Regions from separate parts of the Ruegeria sp. CDSC068 genome, predicted to be linked through region 2. Evidence: riboswitches for the same ligand, from Rfam matches in the RefSeq annotation. Region 2 holds a riboswitch; the other holds the start of a gene.
The links. Region 2 has a riboswitch for thiamine pyrophosphate ahead of thiB (thiamine ABC transporter substrate binding subunit). Riboswitches for the same ligand answer to the same signal wherever they lie in the genome.

Region 1: it holds a riboswitch for thiamine pyrophosphate, as region 2 does, so the genes downstream of both, thiD (bifunctional hydroxymethylpyrimidine kinase/phosphomethylpyrimidine kinase) here and thiB (thiamine ABC transporter substrate binding subunit) in region 2, are expected to answer to the same signal.

The regions. Positions count from the first base shown of each region.
Region 1 covers NZ_JBXWNV010000004.1:82,430-93,000, forward strand. Annotated here, with positions in the region: gene dnaK (molecular chaperone DnaK) at 1-1,342, shown strand, start outside; gene dnaJ (molecular chaperone DnaJ) at 1,417-2,571, shown strand; TPP riboswitch at 2,701-2,806, shown strand; gene thiD (bifunctional hydroxymethylpyrimidine kinase/phosphomethylpyrimidine kinase) at 2,852-3,655, shown strand; gene AC2FID_RS09705 (FAD-dependent oxidoreductase) at 3,652-4,629, shown strand; gene thiS (sulfur carrier protein ThiS) at 4,613-4,807, shown strand; gene AC2FID_RS09715 (thiazole synthase) at 4,811-5,575, shown strand; gene AC2FID_RS09720 (thiamine phosphate synthase) at 5,572-6,168, shown strand; gene AC2FID_RS09725 (HesA/MoeB/ThiF family protein) at 6,165-7,127, shown strand; gene AC2FID_RS09730 (ABC transporter substrate-binding protein) at 7,148-8,083, shown strand; gene tenA (thiaminase II) at 8,080-8,754, shown strand; gene AC2FID_RS09740 (ABC transporter ATP-binding protein) at 8,751-9,479, shown strand; gene AC2FID_RS09745 (ABC transporter permease) at 9,476-10,210, shown strand; gene radC (RadC family protein) at 10,246-10,571, shown strand, end outside.
Region 2 covers NZ_JBXWNV010000003.1:3,861-14,431, forward strand. Annotated here, with positions in the region: gene AC2FID_RS07515 (adenylate/guanylate cyclase domain-containing protein) at 1-329, opposite strand, end outside; gene AC2FID_RS07520 (thiamine ABC transporter ATP-binding protein) at 396-1,088, opposite strand; gene AC2FID_RS07525 (thiamine/thiamine pyrophosphate ABC transporter permease ThiP) at 1,075-2,622, opposite strand; gene thiB (thiamine ABC transporter substrate binding subunit) at 2,598-3,578, opposite strand; TPP riboswitch at 3,612-3,717, opposite strand; gene AC2FID_RS07535 (ArsB/NhaD family transporter) at 3,855-5,219, opposite strand; gene AC2FID_RS07540 (CBS domain-containing protein) at 5,244-5,732, opposite strand; gene AC2FID_RS07545 (enoyl-CoA hydratase) at 6,053-6,817, opposite strand; gene AC2FID_RS07550 (HalD/BesD family halogenase) at 7,293-8,078, shown strand; gene AC2FID_RS07555 (zinc ABC transporter substrate-binding protein) at 8,316-9,368, opposite strand; gene AC2FID_RS07560 (Fur family transcriptional regulator) at 9,425-9,937, shown strand; gene AC2FID_RS07565 (metal ABC transporter ATP-binding protein) at 9,940-10,571, shown strand, end outside.

The DNA of each region.
Region 1 (10,571 bases), on a different contig from region 2:
TTATGACCTTGGTGGTGGCACGTTCGACGTGACCATTCTGGAAATCGACGACGGGCTGTTCGAAGTCAAATCGACCAATGGCGACACCTTTCTGGGTGGTGAAGACTTTGACATGCGCATCGTCAACTACCTGGCGGATGAGTTCAAAAAGGAACACGGTGTCGATCTGTCCAGCGACAAGATGGCCCTGCAGCGTCTGAAGGAAGCCGCGGAAAAAGCCAAGATCGAACTGTCCTCGACCTCGCAGACTGAGATCAACCAGCCGTTCATCTCGATGGGCGCCAACGGTCAGCCGCTGCACATGGTCATGAAACTGACCCGTGCCAAGCTGGAATCGTTGGTCGGCGATCTGATCAAGAAGTCGATGAAACCCTGTCAGGCCGCATTGAAAGACGCCGGTCTGTCGGCGGGCGACATTGATGAGGTTGTTCTGGTCGGCGGTATGACCCGCATGCCCAAGGTGATCGAAGAGGTCACCAAATTCTTCGGTAAAGAACCGCACAAGGGTGTGAACCCGGACGAAGTTGTTGCCATGGGCGCCGCCATTCAGGCCGGTGTTCTGCAGGGTGACGTCAAAGACGTGGTTCTGCTGGACGTAACCCCGCTTTCGCTGGGTATCGAGACGCTTGGTGGCGTGTTCACTCGCCTTATCGACCGTAACACCACGATCCCGACGAAAAAGTCTCAGGTTTTCTCGACCGCCGAGGACAACCAGAACGCTGTGACCATCCGCTGTTTCCAGGGTGAGCGCGAAATGGCTGCGGATAACAAGATCCTGGGTCAGTTCAACCTTGAAGATATCCCGCCCGCACCGCGCGGCATGCCTCAGATCGAGGTGACTTTTGACATCGACGCCAACGGCATTGTCTCGGTTTCGGCCAAGGACAAAGGCACCGGTAAAGAGCAGAAGATCACCATCCAGGCATCGGGTGGTCTGTCGGACGAAGATATCGACAAGATGGTTAAGGACGCCGAAGAGAACGCCGAGGCGGACAAGGAACGCCGCGAGCTGATCGAGGCAAAGAACCAGGCGGAAAGCCTCATCCACTCGACCGAGAAGTCGATGGAAGAGCATGCCGACAAGGTCGACCCGACCACCATCGAAGCCATCGAGCTGGCGATTGTCGCGCTGAAGGACGAGCTGGAAACCGAGAATGCCGACAAGATCAAGTCAGGCATTCAGAACGTGACCGAAGCCGCCATGAAGCTGGGCGAAGCCATCTACAAGGCGCAGTCTGAAGAGACCGAGGATGAGCCTGCGGCGGCGGATGCTGCTCCGGCTGGTGAAGACGATATCGTCGATGCCGAATTCGAAGATCTTGACGACGAAAAGCGTAAGTAACGGGAAACCGGGCCAATTCGGGCCGGTCCGGTCACCGGGCCGGCCCGATTACGTTGCGGCAGAAGGAAATACTGATGTCAAAACGCGACTACTATGATGTGCTCGGCGTGTCCAAGGGCGCATCAGCGGACGAGATCAAGAAGGGCTTTCGCACGAAAGCCAAGGAATTGCATCCCGACCGTAACAAGGACAACCCGGATTCCGAGGCTCAGTTCAAAGAAGCGAACGAAGCTTACGACGTCTTGCGCGATGCCGAAAAAAAGGCCGCGTATGACCGTTTTGGTCATGCCGCGTTTGAAAACGGTATGGGCGGCGGTGGTCGTCCCGGCGGCGGATTTGGCGGGCAGGGCGACTTCTCCAGTGCCTTCTCGGACGTGTTCGATGACCTGTTCGGCGATTTTATGGGTGGTCAGCGCGGTGCTACCGGGGGTGGTCGACGGGCCGCGCGCGGGTCAGACCTGCGTTACAACCTGCGTGTAAGCCTGGAAGAAGCATTCTCTGGCCTGCAAAAGACGATCAACGTGCCTGCTGCCGTGGCCTGCTCGGCCTGTGGCGGCTCGGGTGCGGAAGGCGGGGTTGAGCCCACAACCTGCCCGACCTGTTCGGGCATGGGGAAAGTGCGGGCGCAACAGGGCTTTTTCACAGTTGAACGGTCGTGTCCGACTTGTTCGGGTCTGGGTCAAATTATCAAGAACCCCTGTAAATCATGCGGCGGCGCCGGGCGCGTCGAAAAAGAACGCGCGCTGTCCGTCAACATTCCGGCTGGTGTCGAAACCGGCACACGCATCCGTCTTGCGGGCGAAGGTGAGGCCGGGATGCGCGGTGGTCCTCCGGGCGACCTGTATATTTTTGTCGAAGTTTCGGACCACAAGCTGTTCGAGCGCGACAGCGTAAACCTGTATTGCCGCGTTCCGGTCAGCATGGCCAAGGCAGCGCTGGGCGGTTCGATCGAAGTGCCCACCATCGACGGTGGCCGTGGTCGCGTGCAAATTCCAGCTGGCAGCCAGTCAGGACGTCAGATGCGCTTGCGCAGCAAAGGCATGCCCGCCCTTCGCGGCGGTGGCGTTGGCGATATGTTCATCGAACTGGCCGTTGAAACTCCGGTCAATCTGACCAGCCGTCAAAAAGAGCTTCTGCGTGAGTTCGACGATCTGGGCGAAGACAACCACCCGGAATCAAAAAGCTTTTTCTCGTCCGTCAAGTCATTTTGGGACGGTATGAAGGGCTGAACCTGCACACATGAACATCAAACAGAAGCCGGTCCGTTGAGGCCGGCTTTTGCATTTCATAAGTCCAGTTTGACCGTAATCTGCACCAAAATTGGCCCTTGATTCCCCCACCATCCCCTGAGAGTGTCGCCCCAACCGTTGGGGTGCCCTGTTTGGGGGCTGAGAGGCGTGAATGCGCTAACCCATCGAACCTGATCCGGGCAATACCGGCGTAGGGAACGGTCTTATAGTGCTTAGACGTTTTCCATGCCCGTTGCCCATTTTGAACCGGAGCAACGACATGGCACCCATTGCCTTAACAATCGCAGGATCTGACAGCGGCGGAGGGGCCGGAATTCAGGCAGACCTCAAGGCCATGTCGGCGCTTGGCGTCTACGGTGCCAGTGTGATTACCGCAGTGACGGCGCAGAATACTCGCGCAGTTACGGCGGTGCATAGCATCCCTGTGGACGTCATTGCAGCCCAGATCGAGGCTGTTCTGACCGACCTGGATGTTGGCGCGATCAAGATAGGAATGCTGGCGACCCCTCAGATCATCCAATGTGTCGCAGACAGTATCGCCGAATTTGATGGGCCGGTAGTTTTGGATCCGGTCATGATTGCGAAATCCGGCGATGCGTTGTTGGCAGAAGAGGCGGTGCAAACCCTGCGCGACGTATTGTTGCCGCGCGCGACCGTGTTAACGCCAAACCTGCCCGAAGCAGCCTGCCTGCTGGGCTCTGAGTCTGCGGACAGCCTCGAACAGATGATCGCACAAGGGCAAGATCTGTGTGCACTTGGCGCTGGTGCGGTTCTGATGAAGGGCGGTCACGGCAAGGGTGACATCTGCCATGACATATTGATCTCACATTCGGGCGTGATTGCTCAGTTTCAAGCGCCGCGCCGACAGACCCGCAACACCCACGGAACCGGATGCACCCTGTCCTCATCCATAGCGGCCGGGTTGGCTAAGGGCCTTTCGCTAACCCAAGCCGTGGCGCAAGCACATGACTATCTGCAGGGCGCCATCGCTCAGGCCGATGCTTTAAACATCGGGCAAGGTCACGGACCTGTTCATCACTTCCATCAGGTTTGGCCCGCGTGACCGTCTGGTCGATCATAGGGGCAGGTGTGGCCGGGTTGGCCGTCGCGTCCGAACTTGTCGCGCGCGGGGCCAAGGTTCAGGTGTTTGATCCCGGCGGTGGACCAGGGCCGCATGGCTGCTCCTGGTGGGCGGGCGGAATGTTGGCACCGTGGTGCGAGTATGAAAACGCGGAGGAACCTGTCCTGCGTCTGGGGCAATTGGCAATCGACTGGTGGGCCAAGCGAACTCAGGTCCACAGGCGCGGCACACTGGTTGTTGCTAACCCACGGGACCTGCCGGATCTGCGTCGTTTCGCCCGCAGAACTGAGGGGTTTTCCGAAGTTGATACCGGCGAAATCGCCGAATTAGAGCCTTATCTTCACGGTTTCGGAAAGGGTCTCTACTTTGATGCCGAGGCCTATTTGAACCCGCGTCAAGCCTTGTTGGATCTGTCACACCAGCTTCAGGATCACGGTGTTGAATTCCATCATGCGCGCGCTCCGACGGGATTGGACAACGCCATTGATTGCCGAGGTCTGCACGCGCGCGAATATCTGCAGGACTTGCGCGGCGTGAAGGGTGAGATGCTGGTGATACGGTGCCCAGACGTGACACTGACCCGGCCTATACGCCTGCTTCATCCACGCGTGCCGCTGTATATCGTTCCACGCGGCGACGGCGTCTACATGCTGGGCGCGACAATGATCGAATCCGAGGATAGCAGCCGAATTACCGCACGCTCGATGCTTGAGTTGCTGAGCGCAGCCTACGCCCTGAACCCCGCCTTTGGCGAGGCTGAAGTGTTGGAAATCGGCGTCGATCTGCGTCCCGCTTTCCCCGACAACCTGCCGCGTATTCGGCGACTGGGACCGACAATCTACGCCAACGGCCTCTACCGCCACGGCTACTTGCTGGCCCCTGCACTGGCCAAGGGCGTGGCTGACCTAGCGTTGGACAACAAACATTCGGAGATGGTCGATGAAGATCGTACTTAACGGCGAGATGCGCGACGTGCAGGCCGAAACTCTTTCCGGCCTTTTGCAGGAATGCGGGTTTTCGGGCCGGGTGGCGACGGCTGTGAACGAGGGTTTTGTGCCTTCGAGCCTGCGCAAGGCCCGTAAAATCAAGGATGGCGATCGGATCGAAGTCGTCGCCCCGATGCAGGGGGGGTGAGCGATGAAGACCGTCTACGGCACATCACTGCCGAACCCGCTGATGCTGGGCACCGCGCAATATCCAAGCCCTGCAATCTTGGAACAGGCATTTCGGGACAGCGGGGCCGGGGTGGCCACCGTATCTTTGCGACGCGAAGCAGGCGCAGGACAAACCTTTTGGCAGATGATCCGCGATCTGAGCGTTCTTATCCTGCCCAACACAGCAGGTTGCCATACGGTGAAAGAGGCTGTGACCACCGCCCATATGGCACGTGAGGTGTTTGACACCAAATGGATCAAGCTGGAACTGATCGGGCATACCGACAGCCTGCAGCCCGACGTGTTCCAATTGGTCGAGGCCGCGCGCATTCTGAGCGAAGACGGGTTCGAGGTGTTTCCGTACACCACGGACGACCTGATCGTGGGTGAGCGCCTTTTGGCGGCAGGGTGTGAAGTTCTGATGCCTTGGGGGGCCCCGATTGGTTCGGGCCGCGGTCTGAACAACGAATACGCCCTGCGCGCAATGCGCGCTGAGTTTCCCGAAATACCACTGGTGATTGACGCTGGTATCGGCCTGCCCAGCCACGCCGCACATGCGATGGAGCTTGGGTATGATGCCGTTCTGCTGAACACCGCGGTGGCACGGGCCGGCGATCCCGCCGCAATGGCCAAGGCGATGAAGCTGGCCATCGAGGCCGGGCGATTGGCCTATCAGGCCGACCCGATCGAAGCGCGCGATATGGCCGAACCCTCGACCCCTGTTATTGGAAAGGCGTTTTTGTCATGAACCTCGACCGGTTTTATCCAATCTTCGACCATTCCGACTGGCTGCGCCGGATGCTGCCCTTGGGCGTGAAACTGGTGCAGTTGCGGATCAAGGATCAACCGGACACGGTGGTACGCGAACAGATCGCGGTTTCGCGGGATCTGTGCCGTGCGCATGGGGCTGTTCTGGTGGTGAATGACCATTGGCAGGTTGCCATTGAGGCGGGCTGCGACTGGATTCATTTGGGACAAGAGGATCTGGATGACGCAGATCTAAAGGCAATCCGACGCGCAGGGCTGAAACTGGGTGTCTCGACCCATGACGATGACGAGCTTGAGCGTGTTTTGGCCATGAACCCCGACTATGTCGCGCTTGGTCCCGTCTACCCGACGATCCTGAAAAAGATGAAATGGGAACAACAGGGCCTGCCGCGTGTCACTGAATGGAAAGCGCGCGTGGGGGAAGTCCCTTTGGTCGGTATTGGCGGGATGAGTGTCGAGCGCGTGCCGGGTGTGTTGCAGGCCGGGGCGGACATTGTCTCAGTCGTGACAGACATCACCTTGAATGCAGACCCAGAAGCCCGCGTACGTGCGTGGATCGAGGTCACCACATGAGCCGCTACGCCCGTCAGATGATCCTGCCGGAGGTCGGCGCGCGTGGACAGGCCCGCCTGTCCGGCGCGCGGGTTCTTGTGGTGGGGGCCGGGGGGCTGGCAGCACCGGTTTTGCCTCTGCTGGCTGGTGCAGGGGTCGGACATTTGACCATCATGGATTCCGATGAAGTGGCCCTGTCGAACCTCCATCGCCAGACCTTGTTTGCTGAAGGGGACTGTGGCCGCCCCAAAGCCGAAGTCGCGGCTGAGCGGTGTCAGGACATAAACTCTGAAATTACGATCTCTACGAATAATCAAGCTCTAACTAATTCAAATTCGCAACGTTTTGTCTCACAAGCCGACGTCATTCTCGATTGCGCGGACAGTTATGCCGCAAGCTATACGCTGTCGGATACGTGTCACGCGCTGGGCAAACCGTTGATAAGTGCCTCGGTCCTGGGGTTGTCTGGTTATGTCGGCGGTTTTTGCGGCGGTGCCCCAACTTTGCGGGCGGTTTTTCCCGACGCGCCGGGCAGCGGTGAAAGCTGTGCCACTGCTGGTGTGTTGGGTCCGGTCGTCGGAATGATTGGCGCAATGCAGGCGCAAATGGCGCTGAGCGCTATTCTTGGGCTGGACCCTTCGCCATTGGGGCAGATGGTTCAGTTCGATGCTCGCACGATGCGAAACAGCACGTTCCGCTTTGACGACGCGCCCGAGCCCAACCATCACTTCCCGTTTGTGTCGGTCTGCCAATTGACCACCGATGATCTGATCATCGAGTTGCGCAGCCCGGATGAGGCCCCTGAACCCATTCATCCCAAAGCGCTCCGCGGGTCTTCTGAATTGGTAAAACCAGAGCCTAACAAAAACAAAAGGCTGGCACTGTGCTGCGCCACTGGTCTGCGTGCGTGGCGTACTGCCGAAAAATTGCAACCGGATTGGCCGGGCGAGATCGTTCTCGTCGCGGCCTCAACCTCGTGAACGAAAAGGATACGCGAGATATGAAAAAGCTGATGACAGCAATTGCCCTGCTGGCCGCCGCGCCGGCCTGGGCCGAAGACAAGATGACCGTTCTTCTGGACTGGTTCGTTAACCCCGACCACGGGCCCATCATCGTGGCGCAAGAGAACGGATACTTTGCCGACGAGGGGCTGGAAATTGAGATTGTGCCACCCGCGGATCCATCGGCCCCTCCGCGTCTGGTTGCCGCCGGGCAAGCTGATCTGGCGGTGTCCTACCAGCCGCAACTTCACCTGCAAATCCATGAGGGCCTGCCGCTGAAGCGCGTCGGCACCTTGGTCGCGACGCCGTTGAACTGCCTGCTGGTGCTACAGGACGGTCCGATCAAAACGCTCGCCGACCTCAAGGGCAAAAAAATCGGCTTCTCGGTCGCGGGCGTTGAAGAGGCCGTTCTGGGCGCCATGCTGAACGCCCATGATGTCGCGCTGGATGATATTGAGATGGTCAACGTCAATTTCTCGCTGTCGCCCTCGCTGATGACGGGACAGGTGGATGCGGTGATCGGTGCCTTCCGGAACTTTGAGCTGAACCAGATGGACATCGAAGGCGTCGCGGGCCGTTGTTTCTACATCGAGGAAGAAGGGGTACCGTCTTATGATGAGCTGATCTATGTCGCCAATCCCGACACGATGGATGCCGACAAGGTCGCCCGTTTCCTGGCTGCGACCGAAAAGGCGACCCAGTTCATCGTTAACAACCCGGAAAAAAGCTGGGATATCTTTGCCGCCACCTCACCCGAACTGCAGGATGAACTGAACGCGCGCGCTTGGGTGGATACACTGCCCCGCTTCGCGCTGCGCCCGGCGGGCTTTGATGCAGGTCGCTATGCCCGTTTCGAGGCGTTCCTGAAAGACAGCGGCATGATCGACAGCATCAATCCGGTCAGCGACATCTCAGTAGATGTGACCGTGCAATGAGCGACTATGGCAAAGCATTTGCGCTTATGCGCGATGCCGCGCAGGGGCCATGGCGGGATTACACCCGTCATGCCTTTGTCGAAGGGATGAAGGACGGAACTCTGCCGCGTGCGGCGTTTCTGCATTACTTGCGGCAAGATTATGTGTTCCTGATTCATTTCTCGCGCGCCTGGGCGCTGGCAGTCGTGAAATCGGAAACACATGCGGAAATGTTGGCAGCCTCGCGCACCGTGAATGGGCTGATCAGCGAAGAGATGAAGCTGCATATCGGGATCTGCGAGGCTGAAGGCATCCCGCAGGACCAGCTGTTTGCCACGCCGGAACGTGCCGAGAACCTCGCCTATACGCGGTTCGTGCTTGAGGCCGGTTTCAGCGGCGATTTGCTGGACCTGCTGGCGGCGCTTGCGCCTTGTGTGATGGGCTATGGTGAGATTGGCACAAGACTGGCGACCGAGGCGACGTCTGACACCTATCGCGATTGGATCGCCACCTATGCCAGCGATGACTACCAAGATGCCTGCGTGGCGGTTGGAGAATTGTTGGATATGGCTCTAACGAGGCGTATTGGCGAGAATTTCGAAGCATCCCCGCGTTGGACTCGTCTGTGCCACACCTTCCGTACCGCGACCGAGTTAGAGGTCAATTTTTGGCAAATGGGCCTGACCCCATGACCCCAGCCCCCGATCTGACCGTCCGTGGTTCGGCTGCGATTGGCGACGCGTTATTGTTCGCGCGATTGACCCTGACGCTTGCAGCAGGGCGGTGGACGTGTCTGCTGGGTGGATCGGGGGTCGGCAAAACCACCATTCTGCGCCTGATTGCTGGCTTGGACACTGGCGCAGAGTTCACCGGTCAGATTACCGCCAGTGACGGGCAATCTGTGCGGGAGCGGGTAGCCTACATGGCGCAAGACGATCTGTTGCTGCCTTGGGCGACTGTGGCGCGGAACGTCTTGTTGGGTGCGCGGTTGCGCGGAGAAAAGCCAGATTTGCGCCGCTGTGATCAGCTGATCGAACGGATGCGCCTGCAGGATCATATGACGAAGAAGCCCGGCGAACTCTCTGGTGGGCAACGTCAACGCGTGGCTCTGGCCCGCACGTTGATGGAGGATCGGCCCATCGTTCTGCTGGACGAGCCGTTCTCGGCCCTGGACGCCCGCACCCGCGCGGATATGCAGGACCTTGCGGCCGAAGCGTTACAGGGCCGAACTGTTCTGCTGGTCACCCATGATCCGGGCGAGGCTGCGCGGTTGGGTCAATCCATCGTGGTCATGACGCAGAACGGCATAACGCCCTGCCAGCCCCCACACGCACCGGCCCCGCGCAAGGTGGACGATCTGGAAACGCTGGAAACGCAAGGCGCGCTACTGCGGCTGTTGCGGGAGGAGGCGGCATGAAACTGCTGTCGGGCCTTGCCGCCACTCTGTTCGCGTTGGCAATCTGGCAGGCAATCGTCTCGGCAACCGGCCTTCCGAAATTCATCCTTCCGGGCCCCGCTTTGGTGGCTGAGACCTGGTGGCAAAACCGCTGGATCATTGCTGAGCACACATGGGTCACGGCCGTTGAGGTCATAATCGGCCTGGCCTGCGGGACGGTATTGGGGGTCGTTACCGCGCTCCAACTGGCGAATTCCCGCGCCGCGCGGGTGCTGGTGCAGCCGATGCTGGTGTTCACGCAGGCGTTGCCGGTCTTCGCGCTGGCGCCGTTGCTGACGCTTTGGCTGGGCTATGGTCTGTGGTCCAAGGTCGCGATGGCAGTGCTGATCATCTATTTCCCGATCACCTCTTCCTTTTTTGACGGGTTGATGCGCACGCCGCCCGGATTTCTTGATCTGGCGCGGACCATGCAGGCCAGCCGGCGCGCCTTGTTGTGGCACATTCGTATCCCCGCAGCTTTGCCCTCATTGGCTTCGGGCATGCGGCTGGCGGCCGTCTATGCCCCGATCGGAGCGGTGATCGGCGAATGGGTCGGGTCGTCGCAAGGATTGGGGTACCTAATGCTGCTAGCCAATGGGCGGGCCAAAACCGATTTGATGTTTGCGGCGATGCTGACGTTGGGGGTGTTTTCGATCCTGTTGCACATGGTTGTCCGACGGGCAACTGCAGGCATTGCGGGTGAGACGCGTTAACCATTCAGAAACCGATTCTGCGGCACGGTGGTCCAATGACTCAGGACGCCTTTGCCGAAGCCCCGATGCTGTTTGAAACCGACGAAGCCCCGGTGCAACCGCTGCCGTCTGGTCGCTTGCCGTCGTATATCAAAGATCACCGCAAACGATTGCGCGAACGGTTCATGTCTGGTGGGTCGGCGGCAATGCCGGATTACGAATTGTTGGAACTTGCCCTGTTCCGCTCAATCCCCCGGCAGGATGTCAAACCCCTGGCCCGTGCGCTGATGGATACGTTTGGCGACTTTAACCGCGTGCTGACCGCACCCGAAGAACGGCTGCGGCAAATCAAAGGCGTAGGCGATACGGTGATCACCGACCT
Region 2 (10,571 bases):
GTGTCGTGCAGATCGACTTCACCCGTGCTTGCGTCTTCTTGTAGGGATTGTGCCAGTTCCTCGATCGGTGTCGTCAGGCTGAAGATATCGTCTTCGATGGATTCGACGATCATCGCGGCAGACGTATTCAACAGTTCCGTCGTGTTCTGAAAATTGGCATAAGTCGAAACCAACAGAACCGCGCCGGCCGATAATGCCACCAGTCCGCCAATGGTCAGCGCCAGCAGAGTGGAAATTCGGATTTTCAACCTTGTCTGGCGGTTGCTTTGCGACCGGGCGCTTTTGTCGATCACGCCAGTGTGCTGCGTATGCTTGTCTTCGTTGACCATCTTTGAACGATATTTAGCTTGGCGACCCGTTACAACGTCTCGTTGACTTCTGAGGCGGGATCACCGCTAGCCAAGATAGGCACGCAGGCTTGGCGGCGGGTTGTCAAAGAGTTCCGCTGTCTGAACGGGGGCATGCACCGTTTCGTCTGCAACAAGTACGGTTTGGTCGGCAATACGGCGTGCATCCTGCGGATCGTGGCTGACCATCAACAGGGTCGTTTGGGTTTCGGCCACCAGATCGGCCACCAAATCCAGCATTTCGGCTTTCAAGGCTGGTCCAAGGGCTGCAAACGGTTCGTCCAAAAGCAACAGTTCGCGCCGCTGCACAAGTACGCGGGCCAGGGCAACCCGGCTTTGCTGTCCTCCGGACAGTTCCGAGGGTTTGCGCGCGCCCATACCATGCAAAGAAACCCGGCCCAGAGCGGACTGAACTTGAGCATCCTCGTCTGCGGACAACCGACCGTTTGGGCGCAGGCCCAGGGCGATGTTTTGTTCAGCCGTCAGGTGCGGAAACAGGTTTCCGTCTTGAAACAGCATCGCCATAGGGCGCTTGCCGGGATGCAAGTTAGAAATCTGTTGTCCACTCCAAAAAATCTGACCCTTTTTCAGATCCCGAAATCCAGCGATAGTCTCCAGCAATGTGGACTTGCCCGCCCCGGACGGGCCGACAATGGCAATGCTGTTGCCAACCTCTATCTGAATATCGGCGTTTAGGGTGAAATTCCCGTTTTCAATCACGCAGTCGTCAAGCTTCAGCATGCCAGCGCCCTCCTCGGTCCAATAACCAGAATGCGCCCATGGACAGCAGCAACAGCAGTAATGCCCCGCCGGCAGCAGCCTGCATCTGATAGGCACCCATCAAGCGGTAGATTTGCAAGGGCAGGGTCGCGATCTGCGGATCGGCGAACAGAGCGATCACACCCAGATCACCCATTGACAGAGCCGCCCCAAGACCAGCGGCGAACCCAATCTGCGGACGCATGCGCGGTAGCAAGACGCGCGTGAAAAACGTCCATTTTGTCATATCCAATGAAAGCGCGAGACGTCCGTGCCTGGCGGTTATGTCGCGCGCGGCGGGGACCAGAATGCGTAAAGCAAAGGGCAGGGCCATCGCAGCATTTACCAAAGCAGTGACAGGCAGAGCCAATGTCGTCGGGTTTGCCAAAGGCCGGATTAAGATGAACAGGCCCGTACCGATCACCAGTGGTGATGCGGCCAAACCCAAAATGCCACTGAGTTCCACAAGCCCGTACCGGCCGCTCGCGACGGCGGTGGCCATAGGCAAAGCAAGCAAAAGCAGGACTGCGGTGCTTGCAGCGGCAACAAGGACCGAGATCAGCGCAGCCCGAAAAACGATTGCGGGCATGTCAAACAACCCGGCAGCTCCCGAAATTACGACCGATGCCAAAGGAAGCAGCAAAAAGACGGCCGCTGCGACGATCCAGAATACATCTATCGTCGGCGCACCCCCGTCCCAGCGGCGCAAGGCGCGGTCGAGACCTGTTCCAAAACCGTCCCCGCGCGAAAACTTCAGCGCCACCAAAGCGGTCACAGCTGTCAGGGCAAGTTGCAGGGCGGATAACAGGGCGGCGCGACCCAAGTCGAAATCGTAGGTAAAAGCCTGATAGATTGCCAGTTCGATTGTTGTAGCCCGTGGCCCTCCGCCCAAGGTCAGGGCGACGGCGAAGCTGGTCAGGCAGATGGCGAAGATTACCGCCAGAACCCCGGGCAGGGTCCGTTTGAGCATGGGCATCTCGATCAGTCGAAACATGGCCCTGCCATTGCAGCCCAGTTGTGCAGCCAAGCGAAACCGTTCGGCAGGAATTTCCTGCCAGGCTTGCAACACAAGGCGCGTGGCCAGGGGCAGGTTAAAAAACACATGCGCCAGTACGACCCCATGCAAGCCGTAGACGCGTATGGGCGGCAGGCCGAAAACGCCAAGGAAGTCCGACATCCATCCCGACCGGCCAAAGACTTGCAGCAGACCCAGAATGGCAACGATGACCGGCAGGATGAAGGGCGCGCCCAAAAGCGCAATTAAAGCCCGTCGGCCGGGGAACCTCCGACGTGCCAAAGCCCGCGCAACCGGCACGGCCAACACCACGCTGAACAATGCGGACAGCGTGGCCTGGGTCAGCGTGAAGCGCAGCGCAGCCCAGTCGGCGGGACTGAACCCGCCGCTGGTTTCAGCACGCAGTGCAACCGCCGCAAGAGTGCCCAGGATCAGCGCGGCGACCAGGGCCGCTGCACCGATACCGGGCCATGGGCTTACTGGCTGAGCGCGTTCTGCCATTCTGCCAGGGCCTGATCCCGCACGGCGGCGGCTTCATCGGGGGAGAACAGCAGCGACTTTGCCGGCACTGTCAGGGTGTCGAACCCTTTCGGCAAACCTTCTGCCGGCGTTACGGCCGGGTACATCCAGTTGGTTGTTGGAATGATCTGCTGGAACGCGTCCGAGACCATGAACTGCAAAAACTGATCCGCCAGTTCGGCCTGATCCGTCGCGGCCAGTTTTGCGGCGACCTCGACCTGCAGATAGTTGCCCTCGTCAAAAGCAGACGCAGCCTTGCTGCCATCGTCCTCGGCAATCAGGTGATAGGCCGGAGATGTCGTGTAGCTGAGAACCATGTCCGACTCGCCCTCAAGGAACAGACCGTATGCCTCGGACCAACCTTTGGTGACAGTCACGATGTTGTCGGATAGACCAGCCCAGATTTCGGGTGCTTCGTCACCATAAGCCGCTTTGACCCACATCAGCAGACCCAGACCGGGCGTGGACGAGCGAGGGTCCTGGATGATGATCTTGGTGTCGCTATCCGCCAGCTCCCGGAAGTTCGCAGGCGCGGTCGCATCCGCTTTGTGAACAAAGGCGAAGTAGCCCCAATCATACGGGGTGAACGTGTCATCGGTCCATTCGATCGGCAGCGCGAAGTCGGCAGAAACGGAATTGGGCGCAAACAGGCCGGTTTCCCGGGCCGCTGCAATCAGGTTGGTATCCAGACCAAGCACGACGTCGGCGTCAGAGTTTTCACCCTCAAGCCGGACACGCGACAAAAGTGCGGCACCATCTTCGACGCCCACGAGGTTCAGCTCGCAGTCGCAGGTTGCCTCAAAGGCTTCTTTGACCTGCGGGCCGGGGCCCCAATCGGATACAAAGCTGTCATAGGTGTAAACGGTTAGCTGAGGCTTGTCGGCGGCGATAGCCGAAGTTGCACTCAGAAGTCCCGCAGCAATTAGCAGATGTTTCATGTCATCCTCCATTGCGGCGAGAGGGCAAGGATGGATGAAACCGAAACCCTTCCCTCCGCCGGTTCTAGCCGGTTCAGGTTCTACGGGTTCGCTTGATAAGCATCTCAGCGCGGCAGGCCGTGCTCCCCGAGGTGAGGCCGTCACTAGGGGGGATTGGCTAGAAAGACAACCAAATTCGGTGCCTCAGCGCGGTGCGTGTCGCATGCGGGCAAGTAAACCTGTCCGGAGTCGGACGCCCTTTGAACCTGTAATACGTTTGGTTCAAAGGGCCATAGGTCAGAAGTAACGCAGCCAAATATAGACGTTCGCGATCATCAGGGTCAGGATCATGATCGGGAATGCAATTTTGGCGAAGGCGATGAAGCCGATGGGCTGCTTGGCCTTTTCCGCAAAAGCAGCCACCGTAAGGTTGGCGCTTGCCCCCAACAGTGTACCGTTGCCGCCCAGACAGGCCCCAAGCGCCAGCGACCACCAAAGGGGTTCAATCGCGTCCTTGCCGCCGAACGTGTCTGCGGTGGACTCGATCAGAGGGATCATCGTTGCCACGAAAGGAATGTTGTCGAGGATTGCGGACAAAATGCCGGAGGCCCAAAAGATGAAGAACGCGGTCCACATCATGTCGCCTTGGGTCAGCTCCAGCACTTTCTCACCAAAGAATGCCAAGAGGCCAACATGTTCAACACCGGCAACAATGACGAACAGCCCACCGAAGAAAAAGATTGTGACCCATTCAACTTCACCAAAAATGTGGTGAACCGACTCGGATTGTTCTTCACCGCTTTGGTGGCCATAGGCCAGCAGCATCAACAGGCCAGCACCGGCCAACGCTGACGTACCGGGCTGAATGCCGTAGCTGTGCCCCAGCGTGAACCCCAGCAAAACCAGAGCCAATACGGCCAGAGACTTGATCATCAAGACAACATCAGTAACCGCTTCGGATTCGTTGAACCCCATAATCCGATCGCTGGCCGATTTCGGAATGCGGGCCAGTTCCTTGCGGTTCATAAGGTAAATAATGCCGGTCAGGACAACCAGACATATGGCCGAGATAGGCGCCAGGTTCACCACGAAATCGTTGAAGCTCAACCCTGCGGCCGAGCCAATGATGATGTTGGGCGGGTCACCGATCAGCGTCGCTGTTCCCCCCACGTTCGAGGCTAGAATCTCGGCAACAAAGAACGGGAACACACGCGTTTCCAGGGCTTCAGTGATCAGCAGCGTAATCGGGGCGATCAGCAAAACGGTCGTCACGTTGTCCAGCAGGGCCGAGAACACCGCCGTAATCAGCGTCAGCATGATCAGGATGCCGGTTGGATTGGCTTTCACCGTTTTTGCGGCCTTGATCGCTACGTATTGGAACAATCCGCATTTGCTGGTGATCCCCACGATGACCATCATGCCGATAAGCAGTGCCAGAGTGTTGGCGTCCACACCCGCCACGGCCTGTTCCTGATTGATGATGCCAAACAGGACCATCAGGGACGCGCCCAGCATCGTCAGAATGGCGCGGTTAACCTTTTCGGTGATCAGGACCGCATACACCAAAATCAGAATTCCGGTCGCGATCCAAAGCGGATCAATGCCCAATAGTTGTGGAACAGAGAGAGCGGCCTCTCCGTGTGACGTCGAATGCGTAGCCAAGGTTTTAGTCCGGTTTGTATAGGGTTAGCTGAGTGCGCGATCCAAAAGCGAGTTGGCGCTTACGGTGCCAACGAAACGGTTGGTTTCGGGCTCAACAAGGATCACGTGCCGTTTGAATTTGTAGATCAGGAAGATGCCTTCCATCACCGGCGTATCAGGTGCAGCGACAGGGATGTTCGAGGGCCTCGACATGTTGTCGCGAACCTTTTCGGTCTTCAGCCGCTCCATCTGTTGTTCGAAATCATCCCGCGTCAGATTCATGAAGCTGAGCGAGTCGATCGCGACGCGCGACGCATCATCATTTAGACCGATTGTAGCCGCCTTCGGCAGAATCAGTTTCAGCAGCGTCGGGGCGGTAAAGACGCCAACATAAGTCCCGTCTTCAGCCACGACAGGCAGAAACCGTGCCCGGCTGCCCCTGATGATGTTGAAAGCCGTGGCGATGCTTTCATCCGGCAGAATGGTCTTTTGTACCTCAGGCGGCACCATCACGTCATAGCAGGTTAGGCCCATGCTTTTCCTCTGACTTCACGCGGCTATCGGGTGAAACGCCATCCAACAGCCACAGGGCACGCCCTATTTCGGCTTGTTAAAGCGTGTCAGGGCGAATCAAAATTTGTTGATGCGCACTGATTCCATTGCCGGGCGGAATTGACCAGCCCGGTAATGAAATTAAGTTGATATCCTTTCGTTATTGGCGACGTAGGCCAATTACGGAAGGTTGGTTTCAGCTTGGGTTTGCGTCAGTGGCGTTTTGTGCCTCAGCTTTCGTTTCCGAAATAACTGGGGCTGCCTTCGAGGCGAGGAAAGCCGTAGTCCCTCAAAGGCGCGGGTCAGCCGTAATTCGGTGCGCGTTTTTGCAGTTTGGCCGCAACGCTTTCGGCGAAATCCGGGGATTGTAGCTGCGCGGCAAAAATCTTGATTTCCGCGGCCATGTGTCCGGCCACTTCGTCACGCTGATTGCGGATCAGGGTCTTTGACTGTTTGAGCGCTACCGGGGATGAGGCTGCAATGGCTTTTGCGATCTCCTGGACTTCGTTCATCAACTCACCGTCGGCAAAGACGCGCGCGACCAACCCGTGGTTCAGGGCCTCGGATGCCGTCAGAACCCGCCCGGCCAGCAAGACGTCATTGGCGACAGCCATACCGAGAGACGCAGGCAGCAACATCGAAGAACCGGCCTCGGGCACCAGACCCAGTTGGACAAATGGAGCGCTGAATGTAGCGCTGTTCGCGGAATAGACCAGATCGCAGTGCAGCAGCATGGTCAGGCCAACACCAATTGCAGAACCGTTGACTGCGGCGATCAGGGGTTTCGGACAATCCCGGATCGCATTCAGGAACCGAATAATCGGATTTTCAGCGTCACCCGCCGGAAGACCGCCTGTCATAAAGTCCTGCAGGTCATTCCCGGCCGTGAACATATCGCCTTCACCAGTGATGACCAGCGCCCGGGCTTGATCGGTTTGACCGTATTCTTCGATGGCTTCAGCTATCGCGGTATACATGGCAAAAGTGATCGCGTTTTTCTTGTCTGTGCGAGAAATCGTGACTGTGGTGACGCGATCCTGAGTGCTGACGATGATATGTTCGCTCATGGCGTTATTCCTTGGATGTCCGGCGGAATTTGTGCCGCGTCGGCTGTGGGTTTCCTGCATGTGGGCAAGTTCGTATGCGGGCAAATAGCCTGCGTCAACAAATCAGGGCGGTTACCTCACGTCGCCGGGCGAGTGTGCCAGATTGATCCCCACTGCTGAATTCAGTGGTGCCTTAACTTTGCAGCGCAGCTACGACTTTTTTACATCTGGAGGAGATCTACGTCTTTTTGCGTAAGCTATCCGGTAATCCTGCCGCAAAGGGATCGGCGACATGCTCATCCTGATGAGGGTCTCCGACTTTTAATCCATCGCCGTCATTTCTACTGAACAAGCGCCCTCAGGAATAGGCGCTTTCCGCCGGGCAATCCGTTTTTCGGTCAGTGCTTTTGAAATTCTTATGCTCCCCAAAAAGGCTATCCATTGATAAAGCCCTGTTTCAAGCCCTGCTCAGGATAACAGGAAAGGAGGGTCGAAGGTGCGTGAAGTCTTAAACTTGGATTTGTATCCATTGGACCAGCCGGGCAGCATGGCCTGGCACAGCCTGATCGAACGCTGCAAAGCCGATCTTTCTGAGAATGGATTATTTAACCTGCCTGGCTTTGTTCGCGACAGTTCGCTGGAATCGGCGGTGTCTGAGCTGCAACCGTTTTTTGCCGAAGAGGCTTTTGTCCACGCGCGGCGGCACAACATCTATTTCAGGACGTCTATCGAGGGCCTCGGCAGCGACCATCCGGCCCTGACCCAATTTGAGACGTCTAACAGAACGATTTGTGCCGATCAGTTGGGGCAGGCCATTGTGATCCGCCTCTACGATTGGCCGCCATTTGCGCAGTTTCTGGCTGCGGTCATGGAAAAGCCAAAGCTTTTTGTGATGGATGATCCGCTGGCCCGCGTGAACGTCATGGCTTACTCAGCCGGGCAGGCCCTGAACTGGCATTTCGACAGGTCCGAATTCACCACAACGCTGCTGTTGCAGGCGCCGTCTGCGGGGGGTGAATTTGAGTACGAAAAAGACCTGCGTAGTGATGACAACCCGAATTACGATGGGGTGGCTGAATTGCTGGAAGGCCGGCGCAAGCCCACGCTCATGAAACTGCAGCCGGGGACTTTGAACATCTTCAAAGGCAAAAACACGGCGCACCGCGTCTCGCCTGTTCAAGGCGACCGCGACCGTATGATTGCCGTGTTTTCCTTTTATGATCGGCCAAACGTTCAGTTCACACACGAAGAACGCATCGGGTTTTACGGGCGCGCGTCGTGAGCCGGGATTGCGCATGCCTGACCCGTAACTAGTGTCCGGATCGTTGATCCCGACACCGCTACAGCCTCTGACTGCGTCGTTCTGTTGGTAATTCTAGAAGAAATCTGGCTGAGTTTCCAAAAGGGCGAATGCCGCGAGCACCGAAACGAAAAAACCAAGTTTCCGAGAAACCTTTGTGCCCCCGGCGATGTTCAGCCCGCTCTGGATTTCCATGCCAAAACGGGCTGCCCTGTCAGGTCATAGGCATTCCGCCAATGTTTTTGCGATGTTCCGGATCATTTGCGGGTACAGCTTAGCCCCGGGTTCAAGATCAGAACCTAGTGGATCTATCACACCGGTATTCGCTTCGGTTCCGTCCAAGACAGTGGCGACGATGCCTGGGTTGAATTGCGGCTCTGACAGAACACAATTGATCCCTTCTTCGCGAATGCGCCCCTGAATCTCAGAAATCCGCGCCGGGCTTGGATCTGACGCGTCACTAAGCGAAATCGCACCCGACGCGGGGAAGTCGAAGGCGTTCTCGAAATACTGATAAGCATCGTGGAAAACGATGAAGTTACTGCCGCGTACAGGTTCCAGAGTTGCACTCACTTCAGCGGAGAGGGATGCCATCTCTTCGCGGGCAGCCGCCGCGTTTGCGAAATATGCACCCGCATTGTCCGGGTCCGCTGCGGAAAGCTGCGCGGCAATCACGTTCAGCCAAGTGTCGGCGTTTTTGGGCGAAAGCCAGGCATGCGGATCATGATCGCCATGCGCGTGGTCATGGTGGTCGTCGTGTTCAGCATGATCCTCGTGATCGTGGTCTTCATCCGCGGCATGCTCTTCGTGGTCATGATCGTCATGGTCTTTGTCGTCGGCATGATCCTCGTGACCATGATCGTCATGGTCCTCCTCTTCAGCGTGATCTTCATCGCCATGATCATGCGCTTCAAACAGCGCGTTCTCGCGGAAATCCAGTAGGACGGTGCCATCCGTTTCGAGCAGGGGGGTGACTGTCGCTCCGTTGGTCAGGTTCTCGACTGCGCCTTCCATCCATGGGGTCAGGTCCTCGCCCATCCAGAATACCAAATCCGCATTCTGCAGGGCAGCCGCCTCGGAAGGGCGGAGGTTGTATTCATGCGGGGACGCGCCGACTTGTACGATCAGGTTCGGTGCGCCAACACCTTCCATCACGCGCGCCACCAATGAGTGCACCGGAGCAATATCAACGGCAACATTTGGGACATCGGCCATCGCTGTGCCCCCCATCAACGCAGCCGTGACCGAAACAGGAAGAAGCTTTCTGGACATCAAACCCTCTATGTGATTTTATAACGTTGCGAGTGGCATATATGATATGGAATAACATGACAAGTGAGATGAGACCTGCACCTGCTGAAGACTCCGCCCTTGTCGGATTCCAAAAGCACGACCACGCGCACTGCGTCGAAAGTAGCCTGACCGTTGCCGAGACCCGGTGCAAAGAAGAAGGTCTGCGGCTGACTCCCGTGCGGCGCAAGGTTTTGGAGATGCTGCTGCAGGAACATCGGGCCTTGGGTGCTTATACAATTCTTGATCGATTGCGCGACGAAGGCTTCGGATCGCAGCCACCAGTGGCTTACCGCGCCCTCGATTTTCTTGTCGAGAACGGGTTTGTCCACAAAATCGAACGGTTGAACGCATTTGTCGCCTGCGCACATCCCGGGGCAACGCATTCTCCGGCCTTCATGATTTGCAGGAAATGTGATGCTGTGGCCGAAACACATTCAACACCCGCGAAGGGAGAGCTGGGCGCAGCCGCGCGGGCAGTGGGTTTCGAGATCGAGCGGACCGTTGTAGAAGCCGAAGGCGTTTGCCCCGACTGCACCGAAAAGGCGTAGAAATGAACCTGATTACCGTAGAAGACCTCAGCGTTAGCTATGGGGCCAATACCGTGTTACGGCACATCAACATGGGGGTCGAACCTGGTGAAATTGTGACCATCGTCGGCCCTAACGGTTCGGGTAAGACAAGCCTGCTGCGCGCCATAATCGGTGCAATCAAACCGTCTGCCGGGCAGGTAAAGCGAAAGCTGGGGCTGAGAATTGGCTACGTCCCGCAAAAGCTGCATATCGATCCGACCCTGCCGATCACCGTCGAACGGTTTATGCGGCTGACCCATCGCGCGTCAAAGAAGGATTGCGCGACTGCGCTGGAAACGGCCGGTGTGCCCGATCTGCTCAAGCGCCAGATGTCACAGCTTTCGGGCGGACAATTCCAGCGCGTGCTGCTGGCGCGGGCCTTGATCAACCGACCCGAAATCCTGTTGCTGGATGAGGCCACGCAAGGGTTGGACCAGCCTGGTTCGGCTGCGTTTTATCGCCAGATCGAAGACGTGCGTCAGGAAACAGGGTGCGCTATCATCATGATAAGCCACGAGCTCCACGTGGTGATGAGCGCCTCGGACCGGGTGATCTGCCTGAACGGCCATGTCTGCTGCGAGGGCTCACCTGCGGTTGTGGCCTCGGCCCCCGA